2 regions of the Shewanella sp. BJSY2023SW001 genome follow, and region 2 is predicted to be linked to the other one. Evidence: predicted binding sites of a transcription regulator. Region 2 holds the regulator's gene; the other holds the start of a gene.
What was found. The regulator FliA, encoded in region 2, starts transcription of late flagellar genes. The targets are predictions, from matches to a motif close to CTAAAGNTNNNNNNNNNNNNGCCGATA.
Positions count from the first base shown of each region.

Region 1: a site for FliA is predicted at 15,258-15,284, ahead of ACMHXH_RS14435 (DUF5610 domain-containing protein). Genes of this name have one in related genera too.

Region 1 is NZ_JBKORF010000063.1:40,002-59,269, forward strand. Features, by position in the region: gene narQ (nitrate/nitrite two-component system sensor histidine kinase NarQ) at 1-19, opposite strand, end outside; gene nrfA (ammonia-forming nitrite reductase cytochrome c552 subunit) at 335-1,738, shown strand; gene ACMHXH_RS14365 (hydrolase) at 1,832-2,374, opposite strand; gene glnK (P-II family nitrogen regulator) at 2,676-3,014, shown strand; gene ACMHXH_RS14375 (ammonium transporter) at 3,025-4,275, shown strand; gene ACMHXH_RS14380 (hypothetical protein) at 4,566-4,937, shown strand; gene ACMHXH_RS14385 (hypothetical protein) at 5,029-6,258, shown strand; gene ACMHXH_RS14390 (DUF4785 domain-containing protein) at 6,435-7,724, opposite strand; gene ACMHXH_RS14395 (hypothetical protein) at 7,735-8,592, opposite strand; gene aroG (3-deoxy-7-phosphoheptulonate synthase AroG) at 9,117-10,172, shown strand; gene ACMHXH_RS14405 (hypothetical protein) at 10,211-10,384, opposite strand; gene ACMHXH_RS14410 (ABCB family ABC transporter ATP-binding protein/permease) at 10,701-12,506, shown strand; gene ACMHXH_RS14415 (hypothetical protein) at 12,568-12,837, shown strand; gene ACMHXH_RS14420 (hypothetical protein) at 12,851-13,063, opposite strand; gene ACMHXH_RS14425 (FMN-binding glutamate synthase family protein) at 13,180-14,670, opposite strand; gene ACMHXH_RS14430 (phosphoglycerate mutase family protein) at 14,680-15,186, opposite strand; gene ACMHXH_RS14435 (DUF5610 domain-containing protein) at 15,323-15,901, shown strand; gene ACMHXH_RS14440 (ferredoxin--NADP reductase) at 16,015-16,764, shown strand; gene ACMHXH_RS14445 (glutathione S-transferase N-terminal domain-containing protein) at 16,778-17,368, shown strand; gene ACMHXH_RS14450 (hypothetical protein) at 17,330-17,785, opposite strand; gene ACMHXH_RS14455 (Fe(3+) ABC transporter substrate-binding protein) at 18,053-19,015, shown strand; gene ACMHXH_RS14460 (ABC transporter permease) at 19,055-19,268, shown strand, end outside.
Region 2 is NZ_JBKORF010000071.1:17,872-31,012, reverse strand. Features, by position in the region: gene fliR (flagellar biosynthetic protein FliR) at 1-363, shown strand, start outside; gene flhB (flagellar biosynthesis protein FlhB) at 363-1,499, shown strand; gene flhA (flagellar biosynthesis protein FlhA) at 1,562-3,667, shown strand; gene flhF (flagellar biosynthesis protein FlhF) at 3,674-5,050, shown strand; gene ACMHXH_RS16155 (MinD/ParA family protein) at 5,055-5,936, shown strand; gene ACMHXH_RS16150 (RNA polymerase sigma factor FliA) at 5,929-6,648, shown strand; gene cheY (chemotaxis response regulator CheY) at 6,696-7,079, shown strand; gene ACMHXH_RS16140 (protein phosphatase CheZ) at 7,093-7,830, shown strand; gene ACMHXH_RS16135 (chemotaxis protein CheA) at 7,846-10,143, shown strand; gene ACMHXH_RS16130 (protein-glutamate methylesterase/protein-glutamine glutaminase) at 10,164-11,312, shown strand; gene ACMHXH_RS16125 (membrane anchored protein in chemotaxis locus) at 11,305-11,790, shown strand; gene ACMHXH_RS16120 (ParA family protein) at 11,867-12,658, shown strand; gene ACMHXH_RS16115 (chemotaxis protein CheW) at 12,642-13,141, shown strand, end outside.

The sequences.
Region 1 (19,268 bases), on a different contig from region 2:
TCAAACTGCCTCGTTTCATGAAATATTCACTCACTTTTGCTAAGGTTTCCTCAGTCCCTGCAGTGTTGCTCTCGATGACCGGAAAGGAAACGCGCCGATAAGATTGTCGAGAATAAAAAAGGACTTGGGTCTCAGAGTTCTACATTAGCCAGCACTTGAATACATTAACAAGAGTACAAAAATGTGAACAACATCGCCTTCACATTTTGATCTGGCGCAAACTTCGCCCCGGATACCCCCTAAGAGGTATATTTTTGGTGTATTCAAGCGGCTACTTTTGACCTTGGAGATGTCGTGGTTATTGCAAATAACGATAAAGTAACACGGAGATGAGATGGTGAAAAAATTAAACCAAAAATCCTTTGCACTCAGTGCATTGGTCGCCGCAAGCCTAATGGCTGCCGGTGCGTTTGCGAGTGACAAGACCGAGCCTCGCAACGAAGTCTACAAAGACAAGTACAAAAATCAATATGCCAGTTGGCATGACACTGCAAAGAGTTCTGAAATTGTTGATGTATTGGCAGAAGATCCCAACCTGGTCATCATGTGGGCCGGTTATGGTTTCGCCAAGGACTACAATGCCCCTCGTGGCCACATTTATGCCGTGACGGATGTGCGCAATACCCTGCGTACCGGTGCGCCAAAGAGTGCCGAAGATGGCCCAATGCCAATGGCTTGCTGGAGCTGTAAGAGCCCGGATGTACCTCGCCTGATTGAAGAGCAGGGTGAAGATGGTTACTTCACCGGCAAGTGGGCCAAAGGTGGCCCTGAAGTGGTTAACGCCATAGGTTGTGGTGACTGTCACGAGAAAGGCTCGCCTAAGCTGCGCTTGGGCCGTCCTTTTGCCGAGCGCGCCATGGATACCCTGGGTACACCATTTGATAAGGCCTCCCGTAAAGACAAGCAATCCATGGTTTGTGGTCAGTGTCACGTAGAATACTACTTTGAGAAAGTGGAAGGCCGTAAGGGCTTTGTTAAGTTCCCATGGGATCAAGGTACTACAGTGGAATCCATGGAAGCCTACTACGATGCCATTGAGTTTGCCGACTGGACTCACGCCTTGTCCAAGACACCTATGTTGAAGGCACAGCACCCAGGCTATGAAACTTGGCAGTTGGGGGTACACGGTAAGAACAACGTGACTTGTGTTGACTGTCACATGCCGAAAGTAACCAACGACAAGGGGCGTAAGTTCACCGATCACAAAGTGGGTAATCCTTTCGACCGCTTCGAAGAAACCTGTGCTCAGTGCCACACTCAGAGCAAAGAGTTTATGGAGAATCTGACTGCCGAGCGTAAAGCCAAGGTTAATGAGCTGAAGTTGAAGGCTGAAGATCAAATCGTCAAGGCGCACTTCGAAGCTGCTGCCGCCTGGAAAGCCGGTGCGACTGAAGTCGAAATGAAGCCAATCCTGACTGATATCCGTCATGCTCAATGGCGCTGGGATTATGCTATCGCCTCTCACGGTGTCGCGGCTCACGCTCCTGATGAAGCGCTGCGGGTACTGGGTACTGCGGTTGACAAGGCTGCCAACGCCCGGGTGAAACTGGCGCAGTTGCTGGCCAAGAAAGGTATCGTTGATCCTGTCGCTCTGCCTGATATCTCCACCAAGGCCAAGGCTCAGGCCGCTCTGGGTATGGACATGAAGAAGATGGTTTCCGACAAGGAAGACTTCAAGAAAAATGTTCTGCCCAAGTGGGATGCTGAAGCCAAGAAGCGTGAAGCGACCTACAAGTAACAGTCGTTAACACTCGTAAATGAAAAATCCCCGCACCGCGGGGATTTTTTTATCTTACAAGAAATCAGTGGTAGCCCGTGAGGGATTACAGACCTATTTGATCAGCTTAAGCAGAGCCTTGAAGCGTTCACCTTCTGCCTGATGTTGCAGTTCAAACAGTAAAGATTCGCTGTTGTTGAGCCTGGCTCCCTGCTGCTTCATCATCTCTATTCCCAAGCGTTTGTTGCTTTCACTGCGGGAGCTGACGGCATCGGCTATCAAGTGCACATCGAAACCCTGCTCGATAAGATCACCACAGGTTTGATAGACACAGACATGTGTCTCTATCCCGGCCAGCAGTACCTGTTTGCGGCCCGCGCTCAACAGTGCCTCACGGAACGCCGGGCAGTGCCAGCCACTGAAGTGATGCTTGGCAATCGGCGATGTGGTTTTGGATAGCAGGGCGGCCAGTGACTCTGTAGTGGGGCCGAGCTTCTGCGGCAACTGTTCCAGCCAGAGCACCGGGATATCAAACAAGGCTGTGCCTTCTATCAGCATGGCCAGTTGCTGATGCAGCTGTTCACTCTTGTCCATTATCTGCGCCAGTTTACCCTGAACATCCACTATGACCAGCACACATTCTTCCGCTTTTAACATCTTGTTCTCCTTCTGGTTGGCCTTAGGACAGGTGTAAACGAGCCCTGCTTTTGCTTCAGTAAACCTAAGGACATTCAGTTAACGACAGGACAGGGCTTAAGCCAATAGGCCTTAGGTCGTAGATGATTGCGCTTTTTTTGTGCGCCTGAGCCTTGCTTGCACTTAATTGGTGCATATCTGCAGCTCTCAACCTGGTCCGTAAAAACTAACTCTTTATAAAACAAAAAATTAACATTTTGGCCTAATGTTTGAATTGCTTTTGGCATAACACCAATACAGCAAGGCGATTCTGGAGGTCTGGATGAAATTAGTCAGCGCAATCATTAAGCCGTTCAAGCTCGATGATGTCCGCGAAGCGATTGCGGGCATAGGCATTGAGGGGATGACGGTCACCGAAGTTAAAGGTTTTGGTCGGCAAAAAGGACATACAGAGCTCTATCGGGGAGCCGAGTATCAGGTGGACTTTCTGCCCAAGGTCAAGCTCGAGATAGCCACTAAGGCGGAGAATCTTGAGCACCTGCTGGAGGTCATCACCAATGCCGCTCATACCGGCAAGATAGGTGACGGCAAGATCTTTGTGACAGATCTGGAACAGGTTATCCGTATTCGTACGGGCGAAACAGACACAGAAGCGCTGTAAGGGGGAGAAGATGGAAGAACTGAGCAAATTGGGTACTACGGTCACAGAGCTGCGTTTTGCGCTGGACACCTTTTACTTTCTGATCTCCGGCGCGCTGGTGATGTGGATGGCGGCGGGTTTCGCCATGCTGGAGGCCGGGTTGGTGCGTTCCAAAAATACCACAGAGATACTCACCAAAAACATCTGTCTCTATTCAATTGCCTGTATCACCTACCTGATTGTGGGTTACAACATCATGTATGTGGACAATGGTGAGGGTGGCTGGCTGCCGAGCATCAGCACCTTGATAGGAGCTCAAGCCGCCGACGCCGACCATGCGCTGGAGTCTGATTTCTTCTTCCAGGTGGTATTTGTGGCTACAGCCATGTCGATTGTTTCCGGCGCCGTGGCCGAGCGCATGCGCCTGTGGGCTTTCCTGGCATTCAGCCTGGTAATGACGGCAGTCATCTATCCGGTGGAAGGTTACTGGACCTGGGGCGGTGGTTTCCTTTCCGAAGCCGGCTTTGTCGACTTTGCCGGTAGCGGCATAGTGCATATGGCCGGTGCGGCCGCGGCCTTGGCCGGTGTCTTGCTGCTGGGAGCCCGCAAAGGTAAATATGGCGCCAATGGCCAGGTTAACCCTATCCCGGGTTCCAACCTGCCGCTGGCAACCCTGGGGACTTTTATCCTCTGGATGGGCTGGTTTGGTTTCAACGGTGGTTCTCAGTTACTGGTCTCTGATGCCGAAAATGCCAGCGCTGTGGCCAAAGTCTTCGTTAACACCAATTCGGCGGCGGCCTTCGGTGCGGTATCTGCACTGATCGTCTGTAAGATGGTGTGGGGCAAGGCCGACTTGACCATGATACTCAATGGTACTTTGGCTGGTTTGGTGGCTATCACGGCCGATCCATTGTCGCCCTCGCTGCCGATGGCGGGTGTGATAGGCCTGGTAGCCGGCGGTTTGGTGGTGTTCTCCATTGTGGGCTTTGACCGCATCAAGATAGACGATCCTGTCGGGGCTATCTCGGTGCACGGGGTCGCCGGTTTCTTCGGTTTGATGATGGTGCCTCTGTCCAATGCCGAAGCCAGTGTGACAGGGCAGCTGTTTGGCGCTGCGGTGATCTCTGCCTGGGTGTTCCTGGCGTCATTGCTGGTGTGGGGCGCCTTGAAAGTGACCATGGGGATCCGGGTGACCGAAGAGGAAGAGTACAACGGTATGGACGCGTCGGACTGTGGTATCGATGCCTATCCTGAGTTTGTAACTGTCAAGAACGCCAACTGAGAGGCCAAGAACGCCAATTGATAAGTCAAGAACGCCAATTGATAAGTCAAGAATGCCAGCTGATAAGCCATGAGTGTTCTTGAGAGATCAAGCAGGCTTCCTTCACCTTTAAGCCATCTCTTGTGAGGTGGCTTTTGGTTAGAGCTGGCTTTGGGGTTACCGGCCTTGTTGTTACCTTGCTTGGCGGGAGTCGGCCAGGAAAAGCGCATTTAGGGGCTATGGCGCTTGATGACAGACGCTCTTGGGGGCAGACTGAAAGCAGAAACAGCCTGGAGCCTAAGGGGATGGCGATGAAGACTCTCAGTGTAATGAAGCTGACCGGTACTTTTCTCGGTGCTTTGTTAATTACCTTGCTGTGGCTTGGCAATGCCGAGGCAGGTCAAGTGGTGGTTCGTGATGCCAGTGAGCCCTTCGATGCCTTTGCCGTCAGGGATGAATTACTGCGTCAGCATGAGTGGCAGGAACTACTGCGCTCGCAGCAACAACTGGAGATCCTCCGCAGCCTGCCTGCCATATGTGTTCCTTACATGCGCCCCTATCGCTACTTTTCCTGCAATGGCCATTTTTATCGCCCCTATCTTTACCGGCAACAGCAGCTATATATAGGGATCCCCAAGCCGGGTTCTGAAGTTATCGCTCCCGGGAATGAAGGCTTGAACTAGGGGATATTCACATTTTGTCACCCTTTGGCGCGGCAGGAGTGGCCAGTCTGACTTAAGCTTTCAGTAAAGAAGCCTTAACTCAGGAGGCCTTATGTTCTCAGGCACTTTCTCAAGCGCTTTCTCCGGCTCTCTCACTCATTCTTTCTTTGGCACTCTATCCACTACCATCTTGAGTCGCTTAATTGGTGCGGTTTTGCTGCTGCTATTTTGCGGTTGCAGCAGTACCCCGGTGCCAAGCAAGATGGCTCTTGGCAGCCTGTTTCAGGATAACCAATTCAAAGAGGCAGGGAATATCCCCGAGCCCGCCGAGTTATTCGCCTTGCCTCCCGAGGCGGTGCAGTTGCTCAGAGGTGCCTATAGCCGCGGTGCACTCATCTCCAATCAGCAGTTGGCCCACGAGTGGTTGGCTGACTATATCCATGCCGACAAGGGCGGCTTTCGCTATCAGGACAACTATACCCGCACCGCCGCCGAAACCTTTCATGATAGGTCTGGAAACTGCATGTCACTGGTGATCCTGACGGCGGCCATGGCGCAACAACTGGGGATAGAGGTTGAATTTCGCGACGTGGAAGTGCCTCCGGTCTGGGATCGCCAAGGCGCCTTTTATCTGGTCAATGGTCATATCAACCTCAAGTTATACCCGCCCAAGAGCAATCAGGTCTTCCATGTTACCGAGCGTTCCATTCTGGTGGATTTCCTGCCCGAGCGTGCTGTGCGCAGCTATAAGGTCAATAAGATCAGCCAAAGTACTGTGGTCGCCATGTATTACAACAATGCGGCGGCCGAGGCATTGATCAATGAGAATTGGGATCTCGCATACGGCTTGTTGAAAAAGAGCCTGCAACAGCAGAGTCTGTTTATTCCGGCGCTCAACAGCCTGGCGGTGCTCTATCGCGCCAGGGGCATGGAACAGATGGCCGAGCGGGTCTACCGCTATGCGTTGACGCTTGAGCCGGAAAACATGACTACCCTCTATAACCTGGCGGTCATGCTGAGCAGCCAGGACAGACTGGATGAATGGGCCGAAGTGCACAAGGTACTGGAGCTTGCCCGGATCCGTAATCCTTATTACTACTATGATATGGCGCAACAAGCCTACATGGATCGCCAATATGATAAGGCGCTGAGTTGGTATCGAAGAGCGATTGAGAAGGCGGATTATCGTCACGAGTTTTACTTTGGTTTGTCCAGAACCTACTGGGCAAAAGGGGACTCCGACCGGGCGAAGAGCAATCTGCAAAAGGCGTTGGCGCTGGCCGGTGACGGCGAGCAGAAAAAACGCTATCAGGCCAAGTTGCATGCGATGGAAGGGCATTGATTCAAAAGCTTGGCTAAAAGAGCGGGGTTATAAAGGCGCAATTGGTTAAGCCAAGTTGTAGGGTAAAAAGCCCGATGCTGACATCTGTATCGGGCTTTGTTGCTTTTGGGTTATAAGTTGCTTTGGGCTATAAGTTGCTTTCTGGTTATAAGTTTCTCTCTGCCTGAAAGCTGGCCTTAAAGGGCATCGAAACTCAGCGCCTTGTCGCGGTAACTCAAGCGCGCCATCTGCCCCATATCCTTGAGCTCAACGGCCCTGACACCATAGGGCGGCTTTAAGCCCGAATTTTGGATTAGCTCAAGGTTTAGAGGCAACTGCAGACTGTTTTGCTCTTGTGTCAGCCAGGCCGCAGTCTCACTCTGCAGTATGGCGATTTCCCGACCTTGGGCATCGGTCCCTGTGAGTATTGCCGACACCCCAAAACGACCACTTTGGGCCAGCTCCAGCGTAAAGTTAAGAGTGCTTGGCAGACCATTTTGCCAACCCACTTTGATTTCGGGTGCCAGCCGCGCCGATGGATAGAACTGCTTGAAGGCGGTCTTGACTGTACGTCGTACCAAGGTGTTATCCACCTGGGTCTCAATATCGACTACCAATTCACTGAACCCCGCATTGCTTGAGGGCATGGGCAGCTGCTCATTTTGCAGTCGCCAGCTGTTGCCACTTTGGCTGAGTTGCAGTGGGGTTTGCTCGCCGCTTGCTTGCTGTAGCCGGGCACTGGCCAAACGAGGTGAACCCAGGGCCTTATCGTTCTCAAGCGCCAGCTCCAACTCGAGATGGGTGTTGGCCTCGAGTGATGATGGGGTGCTTAACTTGAGATGATAGGCAGAGCCTTTCTCTTTGACATTAACCAGATAGTTGTCAGTGGCGGTCAGCGCTGCGGCGACCTGCAGGCGATAGAGGCCGGGCTTGATATCTGAGCTCAGCAACAGGGCACTGGAGTCATCATCCATTCCGGCGCTGGCCAGAGACTCAGAGTCTACGGCGCGGCGGATAAGACGCTTGTTCTCAGTTTTGCCTGCGGCTGAGCTGAGTTGAACTGCGTCCGGAGCAATGCTCTTGGGGGCCGTCGGGGCGCCGCTGCTTTTATCCCAGCGAGGCGCCAGACGGATAACGCTGCTGCCTTGGGTTAATGGCAGCTCTATGCCTTGGTTAAGCTCGGAGCCTGTAACCATCAACCAGTATTCATCACTGCTGGCACTGGCGGTTTTGTCCGGCAGCTGGGCTTGATACTCCCCTGACAGCGCCCTGACAAAGCTGACATCTTCCCTGGAGGTATTCAAGGGCGGCAATTGCCCTGTATCTAGCTCTTCTCCTGCTTTGATATCGCTTGCCTGGGGCGGAGCCATGGCCAAGGTCAGGCTTTTGGGCTGCTGGTTCTGTGCTACCTTGGTATCATCCTGGCAACCCGTGAGGCTCAGGAGTATCGCTGCCAGCAGCGGTGTCTTGCTGATATGCATCTTCATACTTACCTCCTCAGATATGATTGCGCAGAAGGGTGTCGAGATTAAAACAGGCCCGGCGGCTTTGATGGTGACTCAAAGGTTCTCTGTCACGGGTTTTCTGCTTATCGGTAAACCAGACACTGCCGGCGGCACTCTGGGAGCTGCACTCAAGAAAACCGTCGGAGCAGTTATCCAACCAGTTTTGGGTGGTCTCCAACCCGACCTGGTACTGATAACCGCCGCAATAGCTGTCGCTGTCCCAAACTGCCGATTCCACGTCTGAGCCGACAACAGCTTCAAAAGGCTTACCCAGAGAAGGACGCCCGGCTGTGCCGTACAGCCATTGACTGTTGTATTGCGCCATCCAGCCCACTTGCTGCTGTTTGACGGCGTCACTGTCGTAACCGAGCAGCCAGCCGAGACTGGTTTCAAACACATTGCCTTGAGTGACGGCATCGGCCAGTGGTGTACCGGCACTGGAAGGCGCCAGCGCTATCACTCGGCTGATGCTGTTGATCACAGCTGGATAACGTCCATCCCAGGTGGGATTGGACAAGACCCAGCGCACTATGTTGCCGCCATTGGAGTGGGTGATAAGGATCAGTTGATCCAGATTGCGGGCGTTGATAAAGCTCAGCAGCTGATCGACCAAACAGCCGGCAGCGGCCTCATCCCACATATATTGCTCGAAGTCACAGTTGATGACCTGATAGTTACTCGGGGTGCTGATACCTTGACGAACTGAATCGACAAACTCGCGGGTCCAGTAATCGTTCAGGGCATCGGTTTGTTTTCCTGTTCCATGGACAAAGGCGACGCCGGTGGCGCCATGACTCAGGGAGCAGACACTACAAAGACCCAACATCATCAGGGTGGTGGATATTTTCATGTCGCATTTCTCTTGTTGATTATCATTATTTTGTGAATGGATAAATATGCTTATCCGCTAATCAAGTTAGTTGTAATGTTTGCTTGCGGCAAGTCAATTGTTGAAATATTGGCTAGGTTAAGCCAATTGGAATGGGTAGTTGTATATGTAGGAATTTATTGATTTTTTAGTTAAATATAACAGTTGATCATGAGAGGTGGGAGTCACTTTTGAGCGCACTCTATAAATGAGTTACTTGCCTATAAATAGGAATTCAATAGGGTTTGATTCAAACCATGTGAGAGCTTGTAGCGATAAGGGCTAATCCTTGATTGAAAGGTGGTGTTGGTGGTTTGTTTATCAACAAGGCTGTGTTTAGGGAATTTCTCATTAGAAGGCAGGGATTATCATACAAAAAATAAGAAATAACATGAATTGCAGAGAAATCCATATAAGTTAATTGCATTGGTTGAATATAGCGGATAGATTGAAACTGTTATTCAAAACAAGAGATTCTTATCAATAGCCGGAGCTGTGTGACGTTTATGTATTACCAGAATGATGATGTACGGATTAATGAAGTTAAAGAGTTACTGCCACCGATAGCCATTCTGGAACGATTTCCGGCAACCGAACGCGCCTCATCCACCGTCTTTAAAGCCAGGAAGAATATTCACAAAATCCTGCATGGACAGGACGATCGCCTGCTGGTGGTGATAGGCCCATGCTCTATTCACGACCCTGAGGCCGCGCTGGAATATGGTGCGCGTTTGGCCAAACTCAGAACGGCCTATCAGGATCAGTTGGAAGTGGTGATGCGGGTCTATTTCGAGAAACCCAGAACGACAGTGGGCTGGAAGGGGCTGATTAACGATCCATACATGGATAACAGCTTCAAGCTCAACGACGGCCTGAGAACTGCCCGCAAACTGCTGCTGGAATTGAATGACAGCCAGGTACCAACCGCGGGTGAGTTTCTCGATATGATTACCCCGCAATATATGGCCGACCTCATGTGTTGGGGCGCCATCGGCGCCCGTACCACAGAGTCTCAGGTTCACCGCGAGTTGGCGTCAGGCCTGTCTTGTCCTGTGGGATTCAAAAACGGCACAGATGGCACCATCAAGGTGGCGATAGATGCCATTGGGGCCGCTAGCGCGCCCCACCATTTTCTGTCGGTGACCAAGTTTGGTCATTCGGCAATTGTGTCAACCAAGGGTAATGATGACTGCCATATCATTCTGCGTGGTGGACGCGAACCTAACTACAGCTCAGCTCATGTGAACCGGATATGTTCTCAGCTTGAGAAGGTTGGCCTGAAACCTAAGGTGATGATTGACTTCAGTCATGCCAATTCCAGTAAAGACTTCCGGCGTCAGATGTTGGTGGCTGAAGATGTCTGCGGCCAGATTGCCGCTAAACAGCAGGCGATTTTCGGAGTGATGGTGGAGAGTCATCTGGTGGAAGGGCGTCAGGATCTTAATCCCGGGCATCCTCTCTGTTATGGGCAAAGTATTACCGACGCCTGTATCGGTTGGGATGATACAGAGAAACTGCTGTCAATGCTCAATGACAGCGTGCTGAAGCGCCGTCAGGGTTGAGCGTCAATATTATAGGGTTAAAGGCGCCATTGGCGCCTTTACTTTTGGGCTTGCTGTGCCAGGTATTCGTTGGCCTTGGCCAGGCTGCCAAAGGAAGCTATCAGATTGTTACGGCCTTTTTCCTGGATCTCGGGGTTGCCTGATTCGATCATCATCCATACCCAGGTTTGGATCAGTGGCAGGGGCGGGTATTGAACTTTTGAATCCAACATAAGATTTCCTTCAACAGATACAGTAAAAAATCGGTGCGGACCGGTTTGTTTGACATTTTTGAACACTCGTTGCCGCCCGTACTTAGCAGGAAAGAGTAGCAAATTCTTTTTTCATGCATAACCATCTTTCCGCTCTTTGGAGGAATTTTGGCGATAAAAATTCCGTTGCTAGCCATTTAGTCTAGGTTAAATGTTATTTTTGTCATTCTAAAGTGCTGCTTCTGATGATTATTTCCGGGCGGTCAGCCAAACAGATCGCAGACTTGGGCCCCACTCACTGCTACACTCGGAACACTCTTTTCTCCTGGCAAGATGTATGCGTCCAACTCTTTACCTTGAAGGTCCCGTCGATAAGCTCAACTGGCAAGTGCTCAAACTTCTCTGGCCCTATCTGTTGGAATACAAGGGCCGGATTATCCTGGCGCTGCTGTGTCTTGTTGTGGGAAAACTCGCCAGTGTCGGTTTGCCTTTCCTGTTGAAGCATTTGGTTGATGACTTGGGGAGCGCCCAAACGGCGCAGCTGTTGGCCGTGCCTATAGCGCTGGTTTTGGCTTATGGCAGCTTGAGATTAGTCAATGCGCTCACCGGGGAGATCAGGGATACCCTCTTTGGCCGAGTGACCGAGAGGGCGATACGACGCCTGGGATTGCAGGTCTTTGAACATCTGCACCGGCTGGATCTCGGTTTTCACCTCGACAGGCGCACCGGCGGATTATCGCGGGACATAGAGCGCGGCACCAGCGGCATCAGTTTTCTGATGCGTTTTATGGTGTTCAACATAGTACCCACCTTGTTGGAAATCCTGATGGTGGTGGCCATTTTACTGTGGAATTATGGTATCTGGTTTGCGCTGATAACCTTCTGTTCCGTACTGGCCTATGGTTTGTTTTCTGTTGTGACGACTGAGTGGCGTACCTCTTATGTCCGTGAGGCGGCGAAGGCCGACTCGGTATCCAACACCCGCGCTATCGATAGCCTGCTTAACTATGAAACCGTCAAATACTTCAACAATGAAGCCTATGAGGCGAATGAGTATGACAAGGCGTTGGCAGACTGGGAAGTGGCCAAGCGCAAGAATCGTCTGTCGTTGTTCGCCCTCAATGCCGGTCAGGCCACCATTATTGCTGTCGCCATGACTTTAATGCTGGGGCTGGCGGCCTTTGAAGTGACCCGTGGACAGATGACTGTGGGTGACTTTGTATTGATCAACGCCTTTATGATGCAACTCTTTATGCCGCTCAACTTCCTGGGTTTTGTGTATCGTGAAATTCGGGGTGCTTTGGCCAATATAGAGCGGATGTTCTCGCTGCTGGATAAGACTCCGCTGGTAAAAGACAACCCAGCGGCCAAGGATATCGTGCCGACAGAGGGCCGAATCAGCTTTGACTCGGTTGGCTTTGGCTATGGTGACAGGCAGATACTCAAGGGTGTGAGTTTTGAGATAGAGCCCGGGCAGAAGGTGGCTGTCGTGGGTGAAAGCGGCGCCGGTAAATCGACGTTGGTGCGCTTGTTGTTCCGCTTTTACGATGTCAGCCAAGGAGCGATTCGGGTCGATGGTATCGATATTCGCGATATGACCCAAGATGCACTGCGCCGAGCCATTGCCATAGTGCCTCAGGACACTGTGCTGTTTAACGATACTCTGTTTGAGAATATTCGCTATGGCCGCCCCGATGCTTCGGACGCCGAAATCTGGCAGGCGATAGAGTTGGCCCACCTTAAGCAGTTTGTTGAGGCATTACCGCAGCAGGCCCAGACCAAGGTGGGTGAGAGAGGCATGAAACTCTCCGGCGGTGAAAAGCAGCGAGTGGCTATTGCCAGGGCGATATTGAAGCGCTCGCCGATACTGATCTTCGATGAAGCCACCTCGTCGCTGGACAGTCGCTCCGAGCGGGCGATTCTCAAGGCGCTCGACGAAGTTGCCAAGGGTCATACCAGCTTGGTGATTGCCCATAGGTTATCGACAGTGGTGGATGCCGATAAAATCTTAGTGTTGCATCAAGGTCAGTTGGTTGAGTCCGGCACCCATGATAGCCTGTTGGCCGCCGATGGATATTACGCGCGTTTATGGCGGATCCAGCACACAAAACAGGCTGATGAGTCGGTGCAAGTTCAGCATTGATTCAGCCTGGCTGCCGCATACTCGAAAGTCCAAAGTCGCGTCAGCCATGGGGGCAGCACAGATGGAAAACATTGTATTGCAGGTCAATATTGAAGGAATGCAGGACAAAGTCCGTACAGATTGGAATTGTCTGGCGGATGAGCTTAAGGCCCGAGGTATGGATGATGTTGCCCTCAATCAATTACATACCGAGTTACGTGCCGGGCTGAGAGTATCCACCCGCGGCCTGACTCTGTCTATGGTATCTGCAGAACCCTTTAATGAGGCGTTGGAAGGAATTATCAGTGAGTCAAGAAAGCAGGCTCAGTCGCAAGGGGAAGTGCGTAGCTGAGCCTGAGTTGATGCTATTTCTTGGTTTGGTTGCGGTCGGCTTGCCAGCCGTCGCACAGTAGGTTGAAACTATTTTTCGCTTCATTTAGCGGTGTCAGTTCAGTTATTTTACCGCCGCGATAACAGAGCATCTCTCCCTCAATCTCAATTAAACGGCTGCAATTCTTGCAGCTGAGCGATGCAGTTTTGCTCGTTTCCGGCTTGGGGACCTGACTGACAAATGTCATTTTCACTTCAAAATCCTCTGGAAGTGGCAAGTCTTGATTAGGCGCAAGATCTTACCACTTTTGTGATACAACGCACAATCTAACCATTATTACGCTTCGGTGACAGTGACAATACCTCATTGATCGAAGTGAGCGTAGTATTTATCCAAAGATACCGACAGGCCACTTTGGGTAACGATTCTGACGTGGCGTGGTTTGAGTTGTCTTGGGTCAGTAACCCCGCAGGAGTGGGCCAGCATCCCCAGATCATGGTGCAATGCCTTGTTGTAGTTGGCGACTCGGGTGGATTTATCCCTGGGATCCAATCCTTGTTGCAGTTTCTTGTTATGGGTGGTTATCCCGGTGGGGCAGGTATCCTTGTTGCACTGCAGCGCTTGAATACATCCCAGCGCGAACATATTCCCTCTCGCTGAGGCGGTGAAATCCGCCCCCAGCGCCAGCGCCCAGGCGACTCTGGAGGGCGTGATAAGTTTGCCTGAGGCTATCACCTTGATCCTTTGCTTCAGTCCATGCCGCCGCAGTTGATCGACCAACAGTGGCAAGCTCTCTTTCAGCGGTAGGCCAACATAGTCCATCAAGGTTTGCGGCGCTGCGCCCGTTCCGCCATCGGCGCTGTCGAGGGTGAAGAAATCGGGAGCCGAGTCATGACCGCGTTGGTTAATCTCTTCCAGAAAATCTTCCAACCAGTGAGTATCACCCAAGACCGCTTTGATCCCTGTGGGTTTGCCTGTCACCTGTCTGACTCTGGCTATCATGTCGAGAATATCGCCGACATGATGAAACTCGATATGGCCGTTGGGACTGATGGAATCCTCTCCTGCTGGGATCCCTCTAATCGCGGCTATCTCTTCGGTTACCTTTACCCCGGGAAGAATTCCCCCCTTGCCTGGCTTGGCTCCCTGACTGAGTTTGATTTCGAACATTTTCACCTGAGAGTGAGCGGCCACTTCCCTGAGCTTGTCATCATCCAGGTGCCCTTCAGCGTTGCGAACGCCATATTTGGCAGTGCCTATCTGGAATACCAGATCGCAGTTTCCCTTGAGGTGGTGGGCGCTGAGGCCGCCTTCGCCAGTGTTGAGCCAGCATCCTGCCTGGGCTGCCCCATGGGAAAGGGCGGTAACAGCTGGGCGAGAAAGAGCGCCGAAACTCATGGCGGAAATATGGCAAATGGCGCTGGTGGCAAAGGGATGTTCGCAGTCAGGGCCAATAATCACAGGTGTTGGCGGTACAACGTCTTGATCCAGCGTGGGGAAGGCGGTGTTCATAAACAGTATGCTGCCGTTGGCTTCCAGTGGCCTGGTGGAGCCGAAGGCTATGGTGCGGTCGACATTTTTCGCCGCTCGGTAGACCCAACTACGCTCGGCACGATTGAAGGGGAGTTCTTCCCGATCGAGAGCGAAAAAGTACTGGCGGAAGAATTCGCCCATTTTCTCGAAGAAATATCGGAATCGTCCGACAACAGGGTAGTTATGCCGCACCGCCTGCTTGGTTTGCATCACATCGGCGATATACATATAAGTGATTACCAAGAGTCCTAAGCCGACGACTATCAAAAACAGGCCGGAAAAGAGTTCCAGGCCCCACATAAACCAGTTTTGCTCGCGCATCTTCTATCCTTATTGACTGCCAAAGTGGCTGGTTACCAGGCCCGTGGGCCCCTGTTCTGCCAAGGTGAGAATAAAAAGTTGATCGTATTGCTGCTCATCCAAACTAACAAGGGGGCCACCGAGTGCCTTGATGATGGCCGGAATCGTATTGCTATGGCCGGCTATCAGCACATTGCCTTGGCTGGCTTTGACCGCATCAGCTATGGCATTGATGTGAACCTCCAAGCCGCCTTTGGCTGGAAACACCTCAATCCTGAGTTGTTTGGCTGTTGCAATTGGTCCCAGGGTTTCCTGAGTTCGGCGAAACTCACTCGACATCAGCCTTTGCAGTTGGGTGTCCTGTAGTGCCGCTGCCAGAGCCTCGGCTCGCGCCTTACCGGCGGCTGTCAGCCCGGGATCGCTTCCCTGAGCTTTTTCCGCGTGCCTAACCAGGAATATGGTTTGATTAGTGTTGGCGGCCTGGGACGGCAAACCAAAAAGCACTGAAAGACAAAGCAGTAGAAAAATTCTTACCATTTTTATTTTCTATCAAATACTTAAATAACATGTGGGATCATAGCCCGAGTATCGGCCTGGGTAAACAATCACTAAACTAATTGCTGAATTGGTCGATAATTAACCTGGGACACGCTTTTCATACGAGGAAACCAAGATGGAAATCCGCAATCATGGCGCTCAGGTCTCTGAGGTGGCCAAGGATAAGACCCAACAACTGGATGGTAATCATGGCAAGGCGGTATCTGAAGTCGCCAGTAGCAAGAGCATCCGCCATGTCAGTCAGCAGTTGATGAATAACGCTATTCTGGCGGCGCAGGAGGAGGTAAGTCTCAATAGTGGCAACGAACCCATGAGTCTCTTGTATCGCGCCGCGATTGAGGCCATCAATGAAGAACTGGCACCCTACATGGGTGAAAATGCCCTGCAGCAGGTGCAGGAGCAGCAGATAGATACTTCTCCCGAGGCCACGGCCGACAGAATTGTTAGCTTTGCGACTCAGTTCTTCAGTGTCTACCAGCAGCAAAATTCCAGCATGGACTTTGACAGTCAGCTGTCCGGTTTTATGGACGTTATCGGCGGCGCCATAGATCAGGGCTTTAAAGAGGCGACGGATATCCTCTCCGGGCTCAAGGTGCTGGAAGGCGAAATCAAGACTGGGGTGGATGAAACTTACGCTCTGGTACAGCAAGGGTTGCAGGCATTCAGAGATAGCTTTAGCACAGAGCAGGAATAATCGAGATCATGCGAAATCTTACCTGCAGATAACCCCCTCACTATGAGGGGTTTTTGTTGGTTGAATATGGGGTTATGCTGCAATAATCGTCTTGTGTTACCTAAGGAGAAGCTATGTGGACTGAAGGTCGGGTCATTGAGCGTATCGATTGGAACAGCAAGTTATTCAGCCTGAGGATTGCCGCCGAGATAGCACCGTTTATTGCCGGCCAGTTTATCAAGCTCAGTCAGCTGCGGGATGATAAACGTATCGCCCGGGCCTATTCGCTGGTGAATGCCCCTGGGACTGACTATCTTGAAATACTGGCGGTGGCGGTAGATCAAGGCCAGTTGTCACCGGATCTGCAATCTTTGCAGCCGGGTGACAGTATTAGCGTGACAGACAAAGCCACCGGCTTTATGACTTTGGATGAGATCCCAAAAGGAGAATTACAGGGGCGTCACCTGTGGTTTTTGGCAACAGGTACGGCTGTGGGGCCGTTTCTTTCCATGTTGGATACTCCTGAGCCTTGGCAGCGGTTTGATAAGGTGGTTCTGGTTTACGGGGTAAGAGAAGCGCAGGATCTTGCCTATCTCGATAAGATCCGCGGCTATCAACAGGCCTATCCCGAGCAATTTGTGTTTGTGCCCTGTGTCACTCGTGAAGATTTTGATGGTGCGTTGCGTTGTCGCATCCCGGATGGCCTGCAAAGTGGTGAGATAGAGGCCAAGGCCGGGCTGAACATAAGTGCAAAGGACTCGCAATTGATGCTTTGTGGTAATCCCGGGATGATCCAGGGGGCTACGGCGGCACTTATCGATAAAGGCTTGGCCAAAAACCTGCGCCGGGCCCCAGGACAGATAACAGTCGAAAAATACTGGTAACAGGAGAGTCTGGATGCAGCTCTATTACTCTACAGCTTCGCCTTATGCCCGCGTGGTCAGGGTTATTGCCCGCGAGCTGGGTTTGGCGTTGGATGAAAAGCTGGTCAATCCTTTCGATAACAGTGACGAGTTACTGTCGGTTAACCCTTTGGGGAAAATTCCCTGTCTGCTTTTGGATGATGGCGCCGCACTGTTCGACAGCGAAGTCATAGCTCGCTTTCTGGACGACAAATTCGGCCAGAATTGTTTCTTTGGACCACCCGGAAACTGGGCTTATGAGTGCCAGTTCTCGCTGCTCAAAGGCGCGCTGGATAGCGCCGTTGGCTTAAGGCAGGAACAGATGCGTGAAGAGGAGGGGGTTCGTTCATCTTTCTGGAGCGGCCGTTTCGAGCAGGCCCTGCTCAGAGCCTTAATGGAGGTGGAGCGTCAGGGAATTATTGCGAGCGGCCCACTCGATGCCAGACAGGTACTGCTGTTGGTGCTACTCGAATACCTTGATTTTCGTCATCCGGATCTCGACTGGCGTAAAGTGGCACCGGCCTTGGCATACTGGCTGGAATCGGCATCAATCAGGCAGAGTTTCCGAGATACTCGTCCTGGGTGATTTCTCGGTGATTTGCGGTTTGGCCAAGTCCGAGTAACGCCTGCCCTTGGGGTGGGTTCTGCGGTTGGTTTCACCGAAGACGCCATAGAGGTCACGGCTCATGCCATAGTCCAGTCGCCGATCGCTGAAGGGAACTCTTCTGTCTTCATGATGTTGATACTTGCAGTCGCATTGGCTGCAGTCACATTCCGCCAAGGGGAGCCGGGGCGCCTCCTTTGACAGAAAACGCTTGCCTTCAAGCGCTCTTATCGCTTGGCAGGCATTTGGCGTCAACACTATGGAGACACAGTGATATTGTTTCTCTTTGGGGGCAGAGGGTCTGTCCTGCCGACGCTTTTCAGGTCTTAACCTGTGACGGAACAGAAACAAGATCAGTAGCAAAGACACCACAGCCAGCAGGATTTCCAAAATATCCAAGATACTTCCTCTCTCCATGTATAAGTTTTAAGGTTCAGTTTAGTTTAGTTTGCGACAATTTGGCCGATTCCAATTGCTTTGCTCCCAGCCACTGCCATTCTGTCTGTTTTCATCTGTATTCCCCTTGTCAGAATTTTTGCATTAGGCTGAAAATAAAGTTGATTAGAAATAGTTCTCATTAAATTACTCATCCAACATGAGGTACTGAATAATATGAGCTACAAGACAGGTCTGATACTTGGCAGTGCGTTGGCCGCATCCAGCTTGATGTTGCCGGTGGTTGCCGCCGATGAGGTGACGGTTTATTCCTATCGTCAGGAGTTTTTGGTCAAGCCCATTCTGGATGACTTCAGTCAGGCTACCGGGGTGAAGGTTAATTTTGTGTTTGCCAAAGATGGCATTGCCGATAGATTGGCCCGTGAAGGACGCTTATCACCGGCGGATCTGGTGCTGACGTCTGACTTTTCCCGCTTGCAGGAATTGGTGGACAAGCAGTTGGTCAAACAGGTGGAAAGTGACACACTCAAGCAGAATATTCCGGCCCAATACCGGGATCCCGAAGGAAACTGGTATGCCCTGACTATGAGGGTGCGTAATCTCTATTCCAGCAAGGAGCGCCTCGGGCCGCTGACAATCAACTATGAAGACCTGGCCGATGCCCGTTACAAGGGTAAGGTGTGTATGCGTAGTGGCAAGCATCCCTACAACATAGCGCTGGTGGCCTCCATGATAGCCCACCACGGTGAAGCTGATGCCAAGAGTTGGCTTCAGGGACTGAAGAGTAACTTGGCCCGTAAGCCTCAGGGTAACGATAGGGCGCAGGTGCAGGCGGTAAAAGAAGGTTTGTGTGATATCGCCATCGGCAACAGTTATTACTACGGCAAGATGCTGCAAGATCCCAAACAGCGGCCATGGGCCGAAGCGGCGGTGATCAACTTCCCGAATCAGGAAAATCGTGGTGCCCATATCAATGTCTCGGGTATGGCGCTGGCCAAGCATGCGCCTAACTCGGCCGATGCCCTCAAACTGATGGAGTATCTGTCTTCGGATGCCGCCCAACAGAGCTATGCTGAGGTCAATATGGAATATCCGGTCAAGGCCGATGTGCCTGTCTCAGAGTTGGTGGCATCCTGGGGAGACTTTAAAGCCGATGATTTGCCTGTCTACAAGTTGGCAGAGCATCATCAGGCGGCGCTGAGACTGCTCGATGAGGTTAAGTTTGATCTCTGAGCTTGAAGGCGTTTCTGCAAAGGCTATGGGGGAATAGCTGTGATCCTGACCTTCTCCAGGGGCTGGTCGTGGGCGGGGTTTATCGTCTGCGGCTTAATGGTGGCGCCGTTGCTGGCGCTGGTCATGCAGGCGTTTGAACCGGGTGAAACCCGCTTTGGGCAGATGTTTGCCACTGTGTTGCCGTCATACATAGCCAATACTTTTTGGCTGATGTTGGGAGTGAGTGTCGGCAGTCTGCTTTTGGCGGTGCCTG
Region 2 (13,141 bases):
ATGATACGTATGTTGGTGGCAAGCTTTGAAACCTTGCCGGTATCCAATGAAGGGATAAAAATCGCCAATTATCGAACTCTGGCCGAGTGGGGCAGTTATATGTTTGGTGCCGCTTTGACCATGTCTATCTCGGCCATTGTGGCTTTGCTTACCGTTAACCTTTCTTTCGGGGTAATGACCCGGGCGGCGCCACAGCTGAACATCTTTGCCATAGGTTTTCCCGTCACCATGATAGGCGGGCTGATTATTCTGTGGCTGACGCTGGGGCCTGTAATGGCTCACTTCGATGAGGTTTGGCATGCGGCGCAGCTGTTGCTGTGTGACATGCTGGAGCTGACCTGTAATCTGGATGGAGTGCCCTGATGGCAGAAAACGAAGATGGGCAGGAAAAAACCGAGGAGGCAACCTCCAGGCGCTTGCAACAGGCCAGAGAGAAAGGGCAGGTTGCAAGGTCAAAAGAGTTAGGCACTTCAGCGGTATTATTGGCTGCAGCTCTTGGTTTTGCCATGTTGGGGCCAAGTCTGGCTGCCAGTCTGGCCTCGGTCATGAGCCGTCTCTTCTCCATGGAGCGGGATCAGATATTCGATACCAATAGTCTGTTCAATGTCTGGGGTATAGTTGCCGCCGAGCTGGGTTGGCCTATGGCCGGTTTTATTCTGTTTCTCGGTTTCGTGGCCTTTGTCGGTAATATTGTCCTCGGTGGTATTAGTTTCTCGGCTCAGGCATTTATGCCCAAGGGCAGCAAGATGAACCCCTTGAACGGCTTTAAACGTATGTTTGGGGTACAGGCGCTGGTGGAGTTGGCCAAGGGGATTGCCAAGTTTTCTGTGGTGGCACTATCGGCTTATCTGCTGCTGAGTTTTTATTTCGACGATATCCTGAGGTTGTCGCAGGATCACTTGCCGGGCAATATACGCCATGCACTGGAGCTCTTGGTATGGATCTTTATTTTGCTCTGCGCTTCGACCTTGGTGATAGTGGTGATCGATGTGCCGTTTCAAATTTGGAATCACGCCAAACAGTTGCGGATGACCAAACAGGAAGTCAAGGACGAGTACAAAGACACTGAAGGCAAGCCTGAAGTCAAAGGCCGTATTCGCCAGTTGCAAAGGGAGATGGCCCAGCGGCGGATGATGACCGAAGTGCCCAATGCCGATGTGATAGTGGTTAACCCTGAGCACTTTGCGGTGGCGATAAAATATGATGTCGACAAGTCACCGGCGCCCTTTGTGCTTGCCAAAGGTGTCGACGATGTGGCCTTTAAAATCCGTGAAATTGCCAGGGAGCACCAAGTCGCCATAGTGTCGGCGCCGCCATTGGCGCGGGCGATTTACCATACCACCAAGCTTAATCAACAGATCCCCGAAGGTCTTTTCACCGCTGTGGCCCAAGTGCTCGCCTATGTGTTCCAGCTCAGGCAATACCAAAAAGGCAAGGGCACACGGCCCAAACCCATTCCTCTCAATCAACCCATTCCGGATGAATACAAGCAGTATTGAGGTGAACTTGGCGTGAAACTTGCTGAACTCAGCCCAAGTGTCAAACTTCAGGCTAATAGTGAATGGATGTTAAAGCGACGCTCGGGCAACTGAGGCAAGTAAAACCGGCAAACTTCAAGGGCGTAGGCACGCCGCTTCTGGTGCTGGCGACATTGGCCATGATAGTTTTGCCTATGCCGGCCTTTCTGCTGGATATCCTGTTTTCCTTCAATATCGCTTTGGCGCTGGTGGTGCTCTTGGTGGCTGTTTATACCCAAAGGCCGCTGGATTTTGCCGCTTTCCCGACCGTTTTGCTGGTTGCCACTTTGCTCAGACTGGCGCTTAACGTCGCCTCTACCCGGGTGGTGTTGCTTGAAGGTCACAATGGTGGTGATGCCGCCGGTAAAGTGATTGAAGCCTTCGGCTCGGTGGTGATCGGCGGTAACTATGCCGTGGGTCTGGTGGTGTTCCTCATTCTGATTATCATCAACTTTGCCGTGGTGACCAAAGGTGCAGGGCGTATCTCTGAGGTAAGTGCTCGCTTTACCTTGGATGCTATGCCGGGTAAACAGATGGCGATTGATGCTGACCTCAATGCTGGGATCCTTAACCAGGAGCAGGCCAGGGTGCGCCGCGAAGAGGTGACCCGCGAGGCTGACTTCTACGGCTCTATGGATGGTGCCTCCAAGTTTGTTAAAGGGGACGCGATTGCCGGTATTTTGATCTTGGTGATCAATATTCTCGGTGGTTTCATCATAGGTATAGTCCAGCACGGGCTGAGTTTTTCCCAAGCGGTAGAGATTTACACCCTGCTGACCATAGGTGACGGCTTGGTAGCGCAGATCCCCGGGCTGCTGTTGTCGATAGCTGCGGCGCTGATGGTGACCCGCCAGAATGAGTCCGGCGATATGGGACAGCAGGTCGTACAGCAGATGTTCGACAATCCCAAATCTTTGATGATCGCTTCGGCAGTGCTCTTTGTGATGGGAATAGTACCCGGCATGCCACATCTGGCATTTTTAACCTTTGCAGTACTGACCTCTGTGGGCGCTTTCTTTATCTATAAGCGCAATGAAAAGAACAAACAACAGGCGCTGGAACTGGCCAAGAAAGGGCCGACCGAGAAAAGCCTTAGCGAACCTAAAGAGCTTAGTTGGGACGATGTGCGTCATGTTGACACCATAGGCTTGGAGGTGGGTTATCGCCTTATTCCTTTGGTGGATAAAGGTCAGGGCGGCGAGCTTCTTGGCCGTATCAAAGGGGTTCGCAAGAAGTTGTCTCAGGAGCTGGGATTCCTGGTGCCGGCGGTGCATATCCGCGACAACCTGGACCTTTCCCCGAATGCCTATCGTATCTCCTTGATGGGGGTGGCCAGTGGTGAAGCCGAAGTGCGTCACGATTGCGAATTGGCAATCAACCCGGGCCAGGTATTTGGTAAGCTGGATGGCATAGAAACCAAAGATCCCGCCTTTGGTCTGGATGCGGTATGGATTGCACCCGAGCTCAGAGAACACGCCCAAACCCTGGGTTACACGGTTGTGGATGCCGCCACTGTGGTGGCCACTCATCTGAGCCAACTTTTGACCAACAACGCCTCCAAACTGCTGGGTTATGAAGAAGTGCAACAGTTGCTGGATATGCTGGCCAAGCATTCGCCCAAATTGGTCGATGGTTTTATTCCCGATGTGATGACCTTGGGGAATGTGGTTAAAGTGATGCAAAACTTGCTTAATGAAGGGGTGTCGATTCGGGATCTGCGTACCATAGTGCAAACTTTGCTTGAGTATGGGCCCAAAAGTAATGATACCGAGGTGTTGACCGCCGCCGTGCGTATTGCCCTCAAACGTATGATAGTGCAGGAGATAGCCGGTCCTGAGCCGGAAATCCCCGTCATAACTTTGGCGCCAGAATTGGAACAGATGTTGCATCAGTCAATGCAGGCGACAGGGGGCGAAGGTCCGAATATCGAGCCGGGACTGGCAGAGCGTATGCAACAGTCACTGGCAGGCGCAGCCCAGAAGCAGGAAATGGTTGGTCAGCCCGCCATATTGCTGACATCCGGCATGCTGCGTTCTACCCTGTCTCGTTTTGTTAAGCACACTATTCCCAATCTGCGGGTGATCTCTTATCAGGAGATCCCAGACGAGAAACAGATACGTATAGTGTCAGCCGTTGGCCAACAGGGGTAACCGAGAGTGAAGATTAAACGTTTTTTTGCCAAAGATATGCGCGCAGCCCTGGCTCAGGTGAAAGAGACTCTGGGCGCAGATGCCGTGATCATGTCCAATAAAAAGGTTACCGGCGGCATCGAAATAGTGGCAGCGGTTGATTATGACGACCCCAAGCCAGCAGCGGCACCAACCGCATCGCCTTTTATGGAATTGGGAGAGGATAAAGTCTCCCTCGGCGCTGGGCATGTACACACTAGCAGAAAAGCCAAACCAGAGCCTGTGGCCGACTCTTTGCAAGCTTTACTTGAGCGGCAACAGAGCCGTTTGAATGAACAGCTTGGGCAGCAAAGTAACGTCAAGGAACTCGAGATGCCGGCTTGGGCCCAAGGGCTTACTGAAGAGCACAAACCTGCACCACAGTTGCGGGAAAAGACACCGGAGCGGGTAAGCAAGGGCAACAGCGCCAAGCAACAGCAAGAGATGGAGGCCATGCGTGAAGAGCTGGCTTCGCTGCGCGGCTTGTTGACGCACCAGCTGTCCAGTCTAATGGCGGATCAGCGCAGCCGCACCGATCCCGTCGGCGCTATGCTGGAACGTAAATTATTGGAAGCTGAATTCTCCCCTGAAGTTGCCGAGCGTCTGGCATCGCTGAGTCAGCACTATCAAAGCGCTGAGCTTGGACATGCCTTGCCGCAAAGTCTGGCAAACCTGCTTGATAATCAGGGGGATGATTTAATGCGTCAGGGTGGAATTGTCGCCCTGGTCGGCCCTACAGGAGTCGGTAAAACCACGACATTGGCTAAACTGGCGGCCCGTTTTATTGCCCACCATGGCCCGGATTCCGTATTGTTGGTTACCATGGACCATTATCGCATCGGAGCCTTTGAGCAATTGGCAACTTATGGCAAAATAATGGGATGCCCGGTGAAGCAAGCTCATGACCTCAATGAGTTGGAGCAGATACTGTATCAGTTCCGCAGCCGGAAGCTGGTTTTGATAGATACCGCTGGTATGGGTCAAAGGGATATGCGCCTGTACCAACAACTGGATAATCTTGCCGCCAATACCCGTTTGCCTATTCGTAGCTATCTGGTGCTCTCGGCGACCGGCCAACGTCGGGTGCTTGAAGAGGCGGTAAGTCATTTCCAGCGAATTGATCTCGCGGGGGCGGTTTTAACTAAACTTGATGAGTCCGTCTCTTTGGGGGCCGCGTTGAGCGTGTTGATCCAAAGTGGATTATCATTAAGTTATATTACTGATGGTCAAAGGGTTCCTGAGGATATGCAGGTCGCCGATACCCTGACCTTGGCCAAGCAGGCATTGGCCATACTGAACAAGACTGAAGCAAGTCATTTTAATAATAAAGCCAGGTCAGAAGAGATGACCTATGCATTTGAGTAAAGCTATGACCCGGGACCAAGCGAGCGGTTTACGAATGATGAATCAACCAAATAACGAAAAAGTAAAAGTAATTGCCGTGACCGGAGGCAAGGGGGGCGTGGGTAAAACCAGTGTCTCCATCAATACTGCGGTTGCTCTGGCAGAAAAAGGCAAACGTGTCCTGGTTTTGGATGCTGACTTAGGGTTGGCTAATGTGGATGTGATGCTCGGCCTACGCGCCGAACGCAATTTGTCCCATGTGCTATCGGGAGAGTCTGAACTTGATGATATTATCGTTCGTGGCCCAAAAGGAATAGGCATTATTCCTGCCACCTCGGGCACCCAGGCCATGGTCGAACTGACTGCGGCACAGCACGCCGGGCTTATCCGCGCCTTCAGCGAAATGAAAACCCAGTTTGATATCTTGGTAGTCGATACGGCCGCCGGGATCTCGGATATGGTACTCAGCTTCTCTCGTGCATCACAGGATGTACTCGTGGTTGTCTGTGATGAACCCACCTCTATTACCGATGCTTATGCGCTGATTAAGATACTCAGTCGTGAGCATGGTGTGTTCCGCTTCAAAATTGTCGCAAATATGGTACGGAGTTTGCGGGAAGGGATGGAGTTATTTGCTAAGCTCAGTAAAGTAACAGACAGATTTTTGGATGTGGCACTTGAACTTGTGGCAACTATCCCGTTCGACGAGAATCTGCGTAAGTCGGTGCGGAAACAGAAACTGATAGTGGAAGCTTATCCCAAGTCTCCGGCCAGTATTGCTTATCATGGACTGGCAAACAAGATTATGAGCTGGCCTATACCTCAGCAACCTGGGGGGCATCTCGAGTTTTTTGTTGAGCGCTTGGTTCAAAGGACAGATTACCGAGAGGATGGTACGAGTGAATAAAGCGGCTGCATACGCAGGTTTAAACGATAAGACACAGATCGTTGAGCATTATGCACCGCTGGTAAAACGAATAGCCCATCATCTGCTTGCCCGTCTGCCTGCATCGGTTCAACTCGATGACCTGCTGCAGGCCGGCATGATGGGATTGCTGGAAGCTTCATCCAAGTTTGATGGCAGCAAAGGCGCCAAATTTGAGACCTTTGCCGGGATCCGCATCCGTGGCGCCATGATAGATGAGATACGCCGTGGCGACTGGGTTCCGCGCTCGGTTCATCGCAATAACCGGCGAGTCGCTCAGGTGATGGATGAGCTTGAACAGGAGTTGGGGCGGGATGCCCGTGATAGTGAAATTGCCGAGCGATTGGAGATGTCGTTGGATGAATATCATCATATTCTCAATGATGTTTCTACCGGTAAAATCATAGGAATAGAAGATTTGGGGGTAGCGCCCGATGTGTTGATGTCGGAAGATATGCCGGCAGATGACACTTTTGAGGGCCTGGCTCAAAGCCAATTCCAATCAGCCTTAACCGATGCCATTAAGCGCTTGCCAGAGCGCGATGCCTTGGTTTTGTCGCTGTATTATGACGAAGCACTGAATTTAAAAGAGATTGGTGTCATTCTTGAGGTAAGTGAGTCCCGGGTGAGCCAGATCCATAGTCAGGCCATGCTGAGGCTGAAAGCCAAACTCAAGCATTGGACACAAGCGTAATTAATGATTGAGCAACTTATAAGTATGTCAGCTCACCGGAGGAAACCTTGGACAAGAATATGAAGATTCTTATCGTTGACGACTTTTCAACGATGAGACGGATCATTAAGAACTTGTTGCGAGACCTGGGGTTCAATAACACCCAGGAAGCAGACGATGGTTCAACAGCTCTGCCTATGCTGCAAAAGGGCGACTTTGACTTCGTCGTGACCGACTGGAATATGCCTGGGATGCAGGGAATCGATCTGCTCAAGGCGATTCGCGCCGACGAGCATCTCAAACATATCCCTGTGTTAATGGTAACTGCCGAAGCCAAACGTGAACAGATTATTGCGGCGGCTCAGGCCGGCGTGAATGGTTATGTTGTTAAGCCTTTTACCGCGGCTACGTTGAAAGAGAAATTGGATAAGATTTTCGAACGGCTCGGTTGAGTGGGGTGATGCAATGAAAGCAGAGACATCCGGGCTGGTGACTTTGGAGCAGGCACAGGAATTGGTTGCCCTGCTCAGTCAGGGAGAGCAGGACAAGGCCGACGAATTGCTGCGGGAACTGGCGGCTCCCCTGCAAAGGGATCTGTTCGAAGAAGTCGGTAAGTTGACCCGCCAGTTGCACAACGCCTTAGTGGATTTTCAGGTAGATAGCCGCCTTATTGAGCTTGCCAACACTGATATCCCCGATGCCAAAGAACGTCTTACCTATGTCATTGATATGACAGAGCAAGCAGCCAACAAAACTATGGACGCAGTCGAAGAATGCCTGCCTTTGTCGGATGCTTTGAGCACCAACCTGCAAAATGTCAAACCAGCCTGGGATAAGCTGATGCGCCGTGATTTGGCCTTGCATGAGTTCAAGGGCCTGTGTCATGACGTACAACACTTTATGCAACAGAGTGAAGCCGATGCTTGTCGGCTGCGGGAATTACTGAATCAGATACTGATGGCTCAAGATTTTCAGGATTTGACCGGACAGATGATCCGTCGGGTCATAGAACTGGTGCGGGAAGTGGAAAACAGCTTGGTTTCTTTGCTGACCGTGTTCGGTGAGCAGCCGCTGGATGATCTCTGTGGCGCTGAGGATAAGAGCATAGAGGCAGAAGGTCCCATACTGAACGCAGAGCAACGCGAAGACGTGGTGAATGGTCAGGATGAAGTCGATGATCTGCTATCAAGTCTGGGTTTCTAATTAGGAGTCAATTTAATGGCCTTTGATGTTGATGAAGAGATACTCCAGGATTTTTTGATTGAAGCTGGCGAGATCCTTGAGCTGTTGCAGGAACAGCTGGTATCTCTGGAAAATAATCCGGAAGATACAGATTTGCTCAACGCCATCTTCAGGGGATTTCACACGGTCAAAGGCGGTGCAGGATTCCTCGGGTTGGGGCCCATGGTGGATGTCTGCCACGAGGCAGAAAACACCTTCGATTTATTGCGTACCGGTAAGCGCAGTGTCAACTCCGAGTTGATGGATATCATACTGCAAGCGTTGGACACGATTAACACCATGTTCAACCAAACCCAGTCCGGTCAGGAGCAGGAAGCTGCAGATGAAGTGTTATTGGCGAAACTTAAGCTGCTTAGCTCAGGTGCGCCTTTGCCTTCAGAACAGGCTCAGGCGGAAACGCCTGCCGCAGTTGAAATCGGCGATGAGAGTGTTGATGAGTTATTTGATGGCATGCTTGATAGCGCCGCGGTGGAGCTGTTTGAGGAGCCAACTTCACAATCCCCCGAGACATCGAACCAAAGCGGTGCAGCCAGTATAGATGAAATCGATGAAGCCGAGTTTGAAGCCTTGCTGGATGCCTTGCATGGTTCAGGCAAGGGGCCTTCTGCCGGTAGTACTCCGGCCCCGAGTAGTGATGCTACCAACTCCAGCGACAGCGCCTCTGTAAGTTCTTCTTCGGATGACATCACTGACGATGAATTTGAACGACTGCTCGATGAGTTGCATGGTAAGGGGCAGTTTGCCGCGGCGCCTGCAGCCAACAGCGCAGTCGTTGAGGAAGCCGCATCTGCCAGTGTCGATGCCGATGAAATCTCCGATGATGAGTTTGAAAAGCTCCTCGATGAGTTACATGGCAAAGGCGTCGGTCCAGGGGCTAAAGCCAGTGGTTCAGAGCCTGCTGTATCCCAACCCTCGGTATCTCAAGCTTCTACATCTCAAGCAGCCCAGTCCAAAGCGCCTGCAGCGGCTACACAAAAGGTCACAGCTGCAACTGCCAAAGTCGAGGCTCCTAAAGCCGCCGCCAAACCTCAGGCCAAGTCTCCAGCTGTTGCTAAAGAGGCTACACCTGCCAAGGCTGCAGCCAGCGTGCCGCAGGGGGAAACCACAGTTCGGGTTGATACGGCTCGTCTGGATGAGATCATGAATATGGTCGGTGAGCTGGTATTGGTGCGTAATCGCCTGGTCAGTCTTGGGATATCCCGTGAAGACGAGGAGATGTCCAAGGCGCTGGCCAATCTGGACCTAGTGACTTCCGATCTGCAGGGTGCTGTGATGAAGACCCGGATGCAGCCGATTAAGAAAGTATTCGGTCGTTTCCCTCGGGTGGTTCGCGATTTGGCCCGCAGCCTCAATAAAGAGATAGATCTGCGGATGATAGGTGAAGACACGGATCTGGATAAGAACCTGGTCGAAGCCCTTGCCGACCCTCTGGTGCACCTGGTGCGTAATTCAGTGGATCATGGTATTGAAATGCCTGATGTACGTGAGGCCAATGGTAAGCCCAGAACTGGGGTGATTACCCTGGCAGCCAGCCAGGAAGGTGATCATATTCTGCTTAAAATTGAGGATGACGGCGCCGGTATGGACGCTGGAAAACTCAAAGAGATTGCTATTAGTCGTGGCGTGCTGGATGAAGACAGCGCTGCCCGTATGTCCGATCAGGAAGCCTATAACCTGATTTTCGCACCCGGCTTCTCGACCAAGGTAGAGATTTCTGATATTTCCGGCCGTGGGGTGGGGATGGATGTGGTTAAGACCCGTATCACCCAACTTAACGGCTCTGTACATATCGATTCAGCCAAAGGTAAAGGCACCCGTCTGGAGATTAAGGTACCCTTGACCTTGGCGATTATGCCCACTCTGATGGTGGAAGTTGCCAAGCAAGTGTTTGCCTTGCCGCTCTCCAGTGTGAATGAAATTTTCCATCTGGATCTGACCAAGACCAATATAGTGGATGGACAACTGACGGTAATTGTCAGGGAAAAAGCGGTGCCGCTGTTCTATCTCGAACGTTGGCTTAGCCGTAAACCCATGAGCTTCCAACATGGTGACAAGAAGCATGGCCATGTGGTTATAGTGCAGCTTGGCACTATGCAGATAGGCTTTGTGGTGGATGCCCTGATAGGTCAGGAAGAGGTGGTGATTAAACCGCTGGGCTCCATGTTGCACGGTACGCCGGGGATGGCGGGGGCCACTATAACATCGGACGGCGGTATTGCGCTGATCCTCGATGTACCAGGATTATTGAAGCACTACGCCAAGTCCAAGCGTTGAAGTGCTGTATAAGGATTTAAATGACCATTAAAGTTTTGGTTGTCGATGATTCGAGCTTCTTTCGACGACGAGTCAGCGAAATAGTCAATCAGGATCCTGAGCTTGAAGTGATAGGAATGGCCAATAACGGTGCCGAAGCCGTTAAGCTGGCCGCTGAGCTCAAGCCTCAGGTAATCACCATGGATATTGAAATGCCGATAATGGACGGAATAACCGCCGTGCGGCAGATAATGGCCACTCATCCGACACCTATCCTGATGTTCTCCTCTTTAACCCATGATGGCGCCAAGGCGACCCTGGATGCGCTGGACGCCGGGGCTTTGGATTTTCTACCCAAGCGTTTTGAAGATATTGCCACCAACAAGGATGAAGCGATTCGTTTGCTGCAGCAAAGGGTCAAGGCGTTGGGACGCAGGCGGATATTTCGCCCCATAGTTCGGCCGAACGTAACACCTACGCCTGCTGGTTCGTCAAACCGACCAGCAGCGTCAAGCAGTTTGCAGCGCCAGAGCTCTACAGCAGCAAGTATTGCTGCCAATCGCCAATTGCAGAGACGCAATACGGGGGCGGCGCCTGCAAGAGCCAGCGGCAAGCAATATAAATTGCTGGTGATAGGCACTTCCACCGGTGGGCCTGTGGCATTACAGCGAATATTGACCCAGTTCCCGGCGGACTATCCACATCCCATTTTATTGGTGCAGCATATGCCGGCAGCTTTTACACCGGCCTTTGCCAGCAGGCTTAATGGTTTGTGCAAGATAGAAGTCAAAGAAGCTGTCAACGGTGACATGCTCAGGCCCGGTTGCGCTTATCTTGCGCCCGGCGGCATGCAAATGATGCTGGAGCGTTCAGGGGCCTCAGGCCGGATTAAAATTCTCGCCGGCAATGAAGACATGAATTACAAGCCCTGTGTCGATATCACTTTTGCTTCAGCTTCCAAGGCGTTTGGTGGTGATGTTTTGGCGGTTATCCTGACGGGAATGGGCGCCGATGGCCGTGAAGGGGCGCGCATGCTCAAAGGTGTTGGCGCTACCATCTGGGCCCAGGATGAAGCTTCCTGTGTTGTTTATGGTATGCCGCAGGCAGTGACAACCGCTGGTATCTCCAGCCAGTCCATTTCGCTGGATAATATGGCTGAAGCGATATTGCGAGAGTCGGCTCGTGGCTGATAACGAAACGCGCATACTGGGATACCGGTTGGCGCTGTTTTTATGTTTGGTTGCTCTGTTGGTTGTGGCTGCACTTTACTGGGATTTGCGACAAAAGAACCAGCAACTGAGTGAGGAAGTCACCCAGCTTGAGTCGTCCCAAGTGCTCTTGATGGTGCCGGATGAACAGGCGGCGATTATTGCCGATTGGATGAGCCGTCATCCGCAGCAGACTGCATCCTTATTGGATGTGATTAGACCTAAGGTGGCATCGGGGGCAGAGACGGCAGCGGATGTATCGCCTCAAGTGCAAGCTCCCCGGGCTGCAGCGGCCGCAGAGAACCCTGAAAAAATAACGGTTCAAGGCACTGCTGTAACGCCAGCGCCCCAAGCTGAGACTGAAGGTGCCAGGGTGACGGAGTTGGAAAATGGCGTAAAAGTAATACGTTTACCTCACGGTGGGATCCGGGTCACTACCCGTGAAGAGGGTAATGAGTAGCCGTACAAGACAAGAACGACAATAATAGTGGCTCGTTTCACGAGTTGGCCGACAAGGCGAGAATAAGGGGCAGAAAGTGAAGGTCTGGACCATTGCAAACCAAAAAGGCGGAGTGGGCAAAACCACAACAGTAGCCAGTTTGGCGGGCACGCTGGCCAAGCGTGGTCAGCGGGTTCTGATGATAGACACAGATCCCCATGCTTCGCTGGGTTACTATTTGGGCATAGATTCGGAAGAGGTGCCAGGCTCATTGTATGACCTGTTTCTGGCTCATAAGCAGCTTGACACCTCTTTGGTAAAGCAGCATGCGGTTCCCACCTCGGTTGAGGGAGTCGATCTTTTGGCGGCAACTATGGCGTTGGCCACTTTGGATCGCGCCCTTGGTCACCAGGAAGGCATGGGGCTGGTGCTGCGTAATATTCTCAACTCGGTTGAGGATGACTATGATGTCGCCTTGGTCGACTGTCCTCCTGTGCTGGGGGTATTGATGGTCAATGCTCTGGCAGCCAGCCAACATATAGTGATCCCGGTTCAGACCGAGTTTTTGGCGATTAAAGGCCTGGATAGAATGATCAAAACTATGGAGCTGATGGGGCGCTCGAAGAAGATCCGCTACAGTTACTCCATAGTGCCAACCATGTATGACAGACGCACCAAGGCTTCGCCCGCAGCTTTGCAGCATCTCGGCGAGGTATACGGCGATACCTTATGGCCGGATGTGATCCCTGTGGATACCAAGTTTCGCGACGCCAGTTTGGCCCACCTGCCGGCGTCCCACTATGCCCCCAACACGCGGGGGGTGAAGGCCTACGAGCGTTTGCTCGATTATCTGCTGGCGGGGGAGTTTAATCATGTCAAAATCGGTTGATGAGACTGTTTTTGATTATTTCAACCTGTTGCTGACTGAGTCTGACCCGGCAGCCCAAACGACACCCACTGGGTTAAGGGATAATACTGCTGCGCCAATAGAGGCTGAGCCCAAGATGACGGTCATTTCCCGGCCTGATACAAGTGCCGAGCAATATCCGGCAGCGCAGAAGACGCCGACACTTGACCGCAATGCGCTGGAGCAGTTGTTGGCGCCGGTGTTTAAAGAGGCGGTTGCTGAGACGAAAGCGGCTGAAGTGGCTACAGAAACGCCGTTGAAAACGGTTAACAAGCTTGAACCGCAGGTTGAAGCTATTGCCGGGCAGTTGAATGTTCAAACTGATGCCGCCGTGAGCGAACAGGCTCAGACCCAAGAGCTAACAGAGCCTGAGCGACAGGAAGTGGTGCAATTGGAGACGCAAGTCGGCGCACCGGCAGTGCCCATAGAACCGCTTAAGGATCAACTGGAAGACGAGTTTCAAGT